Regions from separate parts of the Blautia faecis genome, predicted to be linked through region 2. Evidence: riboswitches for the same ligand, from Rfam matches in the RefSeq annotation. Region 2 holds a riboswitch; the other holds the start of a gene.
What was found. A riboswitch is a leader RNA that binds a small molecule or an ion and turns the genes downstream of it on or off. The one in region 2 is predicted to bind thiamine pyrophosphate.

Region 1: another riboswitch for thiamine pyrophosphate. It lies ahead of PGQ38_RS12865 (thiamine-binding protein); the one in region 2 lies ahead of thiD (bifunctional hydroxymethylpyrimidine kinase/phosphomethylpyrimidine kinase).

What each region holds. Positions count from the first base shown of each region.
Region 1 covers NZ_JAQDKY010000028.1:5,021-8,439, reverse strand. The annotation lists gene PGQ38_RS12875 (AAA family ATPase) at 1-393, shown strand, start outside; gene PGQ38_RS12870 (NUDIX hydrolase) at 486-992, shown strand; TPP riboswitch at 1,197-1,303, shown strand; gene PGQ38_RS12865 (thiamine-binding protein) at 1,449-1,745, shown strand; gene PGQ38_RS12860 (ABC transporter permease) at 1,714-2,496, shown strand; gene PGQ38_RS12855 (ABC transporter substrate-binding protein) at 2,489-3,419, shown strand, end outside.
Region 2 covers NZ_JAQDKY010000019.1:1,678-5,096, reverse strand. The annotation lists gene cytX (putative hydroxymethylpyrimidine transporter CytX) at 1-869, opposite strand, end outside; gene thiD (bifunctional hydroxymethylpyrimidine kinase/phosphomethylpyrimidine kinase) at 871-1,713, opposite strand; TPP riboswitch at 1,916-2,021, opposite strand; gene PGQ38_RS10325 (alpha-glucosidase) at 2,133-3,419, opposite strand, start outside.

The DNA.
Region 1 (3,419 bases), on a different contig from region 2:
GGATTTACAGATAACTATATGGAGTGTATGATCCCAACTGGCGGTGTTTATCCAATTGCTACTGCAAATGACCGTGACCAGATCAGTGCACCGCTGATGTCCAGATTCGCAGTAATTGATATTCCGGATTATACAGCTGAGGAGAAGAAAGTAATCTTTTCCAGATTCTCTCTTCCGAAAGTTCTTAAGAGAATGCATATGGAAGAGAGTGAGTGCATTATCACAGAGGGGGCGCTGGAGGCAATCATCCAGCGTTATTCCAATACTTCAGGTATTCGTGATCTGGAGCAGGCAGCAGAGCACATTGCGGCAAATGCACTGTATCAGATCGAGGTCAACCATGTAGAGAAGGTAGAGTATACCAGAGAGATGGTGGAGGAACTTCTGAAATAGAAAAGATGAATTATTATATTCGATAACAATATTCGCAAAATAATCATAATATAAAAATATACAAGAGAAACATATAACAGGAGTGATAAAAATTGGAATTCTGGGACATCTATGATATTAACAAGAAACCTACAGGCCGTACCATGAAGCGAAACGACTGGTGCTTAAAAGACGGGGAATACCATCTCACCGTACTTGGAGTAGTGGCAAGACCAGATGGTACGTTTCTCATTACCAAACGTGTGATGACAAAAGCCTGGGCACCAGGCTGGTGGGAAGTTTCCGGCGGTGCAGCACAGGCAGGGGAATCTTCTTATGATGCTGTACTCCGCGAAGTGAAAGAGGAGACAGGCCTTGATGTAAGCGATGCGCAGGGCGGCTATCTTTTTACTTACAAAAGAGAGAATCCAGGGGAGGGAGACAACTATTTCGTAGATGTTTACCGCTTTGTGATGGATGTGAAAGAAGAAGATCTACACCTTCAGGAAGAAGAGACAGACGGCCACATGTTTGCCACTCTGAATCAGATCAAGGAATTTGCAGCCCAGGGAAAATTCCTGCACTATGACAGTATTCAGGCTGCCTTTGAGAATCTGTAGATTTATTATATATTCTGCAGGAAATAACTGTGATATGCAGGGAGATTTTTTTTACGAATTCTGATGAAATGGGAATATTAATTAGAGCGTGCTGGTCAGACTGCGAGCAGTACAATTCTGTTAAGGGTATGTAAAATATAATTGAGATAAAAATAGTTTCTTGTAATTTGAAGAAAGGTGTATTATAATAAGCAACGAAATCTGAATAAAGACCAGGGGAGTTTCAATTGAGAAGCTGAGAGTAAGGTAGTCCTTAGACCCTTTTAACCTGTTGGATCATGCCAGTGTAGGAAGTGTTTAACGATGTAATTAGGAGCATTTGTCTGGATGGCAGGTGCTCTTTTTTCATACTGACTGACAGAGCCTGTTCAGTTCCGTCACAGTTTCAAGAATGGTTCTTATTCGATTTTTAACGCAAAGTCCTGTTTATGGGACAGAAAATAGGAGGAAAAGAAAATGAACGCAAGTGTAGCAATTCAGGTACTGCCAAATGTACAGGATGAAGAGGAAGTTATCCGCATTGTAGACGAGGTGATCGCCTACATCAGATCTACTGGTCTGAACTATTATGTAGGACCATTTGAGACCACCATTGAAGGTGATTATGACCAGCTGATGGATATTGTAAAAGAGTGTCAGCATGTAGCTGAGCGCGCAGGCTGCAAGGCTATGAGCGTATATGTTAAAATTGCATATAAACCAGAAGGGGATGTACTTACCATTGAAAAGAAAGTTACCAAACATCACCAGTAAGATACCTCCAATTGCAGCCATGGCCGTGATTCTGCTTGGCTGGGAAGTGGTAAGCATTTCGGGAATTGTTCCCTCCTACATGCTTCCCTCTCCGGTAGCAGTGCTGACAGCCCTGTTTGGCGATCTGCCAACCATACTTTTCCATGCGAAATTCACTTTGCTGGAATCCTTTTACGGACTTCTCATTGGAATCGCGCTGGCATTTGTGTTTGCAACTATGATGGATCGGTTCCGTGTAATGGATCAGGCATTTTATCCGATCATGATCATTACGCAGACCATACCGACTATTGCCATTGCGCCAATTCTGGTGCTTTGGATGGGATTTGGAATGGCACCGAAGATCACTCTGGTTGTGATCACCACTTTTTTCCCAATTACAATCGGACTGCTGGATGGATATAAAAGTGTGGATCCGGATGCCATTCGTCTGATGAAGGCCATGGGAGCCAGCCGGGCACAGATTTTCCGCCATGTGAAATTTCCAGGTGCTTTGCCCCAGTTTTTTTCCGGGCTGAAAATATCTGCTTCCTATGCAGTTGTAGGAGCCGTTGTTTCTGAGTGGCTGGGTGGATTTAACGGACTTGGTGTTTATATGACCCGTGTAAAAAAAGCATATTCTTTTGATAAAATGTTTGCAGTTATTATCTTCATTGTGATCATCAGCCTTTTACTTCTTCTGGCAGTAAATATTGTCAGCCGGATCACAATGCCATGGCTGCAGGTAGAAAAGGAGAAAAATCATGAATAAGAATCTGAAAAAAGTAATCGCACCAGTTGCAGCGGCAGCTATGGTGTTTGCAGTTCCTACAGGTGTATACGCAGAAGATGGTGCGCAGGAGAAAATCACATTCTGCCTGGACTGGACACCGAATACCAACCACACCGGACTTTATGTAGCACAGGCAAAAGGCTACTATGAAGAAGCTGGTCTTGATGTGGAGATCGTTCAGCCACCGGAAAATGGGGCAGCCCTTATGTGTGCAGCAGGTCAGGCTCAGTTTGCGATTGAGGCTCAGGATACCATGGCTGCTTCCCTTGCACTTGACGAGCCTCTTGGAATCACAGCGGTTGCAGGAATCATTCAGCACAACACCTCCGGAATCCTTTCCCGAAAAGGTGACGGAATTGACAAACCTGCCGGACTTACCGGAAAAACCTATTCCACATGGGATTCCCCAATCGAGCTTGCTATGCTGGAAAATGTTGTAAACGGTGACGGCGGAGATTTCAGCCAGGTTACCCTGATCCCTAATGATATTACAGATGAGCCAGCAGCACTTGCTGCCAAGCAGACGGATGCCATCTGGGTATTCCAGGGCTGGGGCGGAATCAATGCTGATGTAGAAGGTGTAGACTGCGACTATTTTGCATTCTCTGATATCAACCCTGTATTTGACTACTACACACCGGTTATCATTGCAAATAACGACTATCTTGCTGAGAACCCGGATCAGGCGAAGGCATTTATGGAAGCAACTGCAAAGGGATATGAGTTTGCAGCAGAGAATCCGGATGAGGCAGCACAGATCCTCATTGACGGCGATAATACAGGTTCTCTGAAGGATGCTGAAGACCTTGTAAAGAAGAGCCAGGAATTCCTTTCCACAAAATACATTGACGACGCAGAAAGCTGGGGCGTAATTGACGCAGACAGATGGAATGCATTCTACA
Region 2 (3,419 bases):
ACCGCAATTGCGGCATATTTTCCATTAATTTTGGAAAATACAGATTCAGATGAAATTCCGGCGGAGTAAGCATCCAGGAATGTAGTGGTAACAGTGGAAAATACAATGATCAGAAGACCTGCAATTCCCAGTCCGGCTTTCACCATAATCTGAGCAATGTCGGATTCACCGGTATAAATCGCTGCACCCATACCGATTACATACATCCAGCAGCTTACAAGACCGTAAACAATAGAGCTTACAGCAGTTGCTTTCACTGGCTCCTTCGCCTCACGGGTATAATCACTGATCAGCGGCAGCCAGGACAGTGGCATTGCAACAGAAAGCTCAACCGCAGCACCAAAGGACATGGCTTCCTCGCCAATGGCAAGTGCAGTCCCGCCATCAAAGAAGATGAGCTTGCAGAGTACCAGTGTGAGGATAAAAAGTGCTGCCATAGCGATGGTGTTGATTTTTCCAAGGTTTGTGATGCCGATAAAAATCCACAGTACGATCAGTGCACCGATTACCAGACACCATACCCAGCTTCCGGTATGTAACACACCGTTTGCGGCCAGAGCTCCGTCGTAGATCATAATGGCAGTCCAGCCAACCAGCTGAAGTACGTTCAGGAAGGAGAAGAAAATCCCGCCTTTTTCCCCAAAGCTCATTTTTACGGTTTCCATTGCACTGCGGCGTGTTTTTCCGCCGATCACTCCGGCGAGGAAAAGCATGGTACAGCCAATAATATGTCCGATGATAATGGCAAGAAGACCTTTTCCAAAGCCAAGTGAGGCAAAATAGGTTCCGGTGAGGATTTCCGCCAGGGAAACACCAGCGCCAAACCAGATCAGGCCGTTTTCAAAAATGGAAGTACGTTTTTCAGTCATGTTATTTTGCCTCCTTATCAGCGGCTTCTGCCGTAATCTCGTCATGTGACAGTGTGAATTCATTTTTTATTGCAAATCCGTGATCCATAGGACCACTGCCTTTTCCAAGATCCAGCATAGCAGCAAGTGCTCCGGAAATATATTTCTTTGCCCTCTCCACGGAAGTATCCAGGTCAAATCCCTTTGCCAGATTAGAAGCAATGGCACTGGATAACGTACATCCTGTTCCGTGAGTGTTAGGATTGTTGATCCGCTTTCCCTGGAACCATTTGTAATTGCCTTCGCGCCACAGAAGGTCATTGGCGTCATTCAGCTGATGACCACCCTTGCAAAGCACTGCACAGCTGTATTTCTCCCCGATGGCAGCAGCGGCTTTGATCATATCCTCGGCAGTTTCTATTTTCATTCCGGACAGAACCTCTGCCTCCGGAATATTCGGTGTCAGGACTGTGGCCATTGGAAGAAGCTGACTTTTAAGGGCTTCAATGGCTTCATCATTGATCAGCTTGGCTCCGCTTGTAGCGACCATAACCGGGTCTACTACAATGTTCTTTGCTTCATACTGGCGAAGTTTTTTCGCAATGGTTTCAATCAATGCGCTGGAAGATACCATTCCAATCTTCACTGCATCCGGATAAATATCTGTAAAAATATTATCCAGCTGGTCTGCCAGAAATTCTGGCGTTGCTTCCATAATACCTGTTACACCGGTAGTATTCTGTGCGGTAAGTGCGGTAATCGCACTCATGGCATATACTCCATTGCTGATCATTGTCTTGATATCAGCCTGGATACCGGCGCCTCCGCTGGAGTCACTTCCAGCGATTGTTAATGCTGTTCTCATAATTTTCTTCCTTTCTCTTGGCCTTGTTTGAAGCAGTTTCCACGAGTTATGAGTTATAACGTGAAAGAATCTTTTTACAAACCGGCACTGTTGTTATGTATGCATTAATTTTATATAGCGTCCGAAAGTGGTGCCCCCAGCCGAACGCTGCATTGCTGCCATATGAAAAAAGAGACACCCCAATGAGGTGTCTCCGAAAAAAATCAAACCCATGATGACTTCCTACGGCGGCATTATCCGCATCAGGTAATAGGGTCGAAATTCACAATTTCCTCTCAGCCTGTGTACAAGCTCCCCTGTTCTTTTGTTATTATAGTAATAATGGGAAAAATTGTCAATAAGGTGTTGGAATACAATAAATACCAAGCGCACAAAAACACCTCGCGGAACGTTATCAGTGAACAGTGACCGAAAATCGTTTACGCTAACTCCACAACCAGCACCTGATATCCATGCAGCTTAACTGAATTTCCATCCAGAACCATATCCGGGTAGTTATTGATCAGCACCTTTTTGCATTCTGATGGAAGTGTAATTTCCTGCTCATCCCACTGATAATTGCCAACCACAAGCAAAGTTTTATCTCCTTTACGGTAGTATGCCATTAAATTATGCCGGTCTTCCATAAATGGCTCCAGAGCACCATACACAACGGTTTCTTTATATTCCGGATCCTTGCGAAGAGCGATCAGTTTCTTATAGAAATTAAGTACGGAATTTGGATCAATCGTCTCTTTTTCCACATTAATTGCGGTATAATTGGAATTTACCCGAAGCCACGGTGTACCAGCTGTAAATCCAGCATTTTCCTCACCAGTCCACTGCATGGGGGTACGGGCATTGTCACGGCTGCGGCGGGCAACAGCTTTCAAAGCTGCTTCCGGGGTAAGTCCGGCGTCAAGTGCAACTTTATATTCATCCAGAGTTGAAATATCATCTACCTCGTCAATTGATTTGAACGGGATATTTTCCATGCCAAGCTCCTGTCCCTGATAAATAAAGGGAAGTCCACGAAGCATGAAATTCAATGCTGCCAGCATTTTTTTGCTTGTGTCACAGCAATCACCTTCTGGAATATAGTGACTGACACCGCGAGGCTCGTCATGATTCTCGATAATATTGGAAACGAATCCGAAATCCCCCATTTTGGCCTGTGTCTCAAAACAGCAGCGCTTGTAGTCGTCAGGTGTGATTTCTTTGCAATCGTACCAGCCTTTTTCAGAACCTCCGAAAATGGTTTCGTTAAAGTCGAACATAGAAGAAAAATAACCATTGTTTCCAATAAAATCCGGGAGCTCTTCGTCTTTTGCGTTGAAAACCTCACCTACGGAAAAAGCATCGTGAGGCTTGAAGGTGCGGTCACGCATTTCTCCAAGAAATTCTCCGATTCCGGTAGCTTCCTCCAGCATTTTATTAATGCTGCAGAGTCCGTCCTCACGATCAGGCTCATAATCATGCATAGGAAGAGCTTTTTTGATATTAATGATAGCATCAATGCGGAAACCGCCAAGACCCTTGTCCAGCCACCAGTTAATATTTTTATATACTTCCTCACGGAGCTCTGGATTTTCCCAGTTCAGGTCAGGCTGCTTTTTATGAAAAACATGAAGGTACTGTTTGTTGGTGCCAGGCAGATCCTCCCATACCGAACCTCCGAAATAGGAGCGCCAGTTAGTAGGAAGCTTACCATCTTCTTTGTCTCTTAA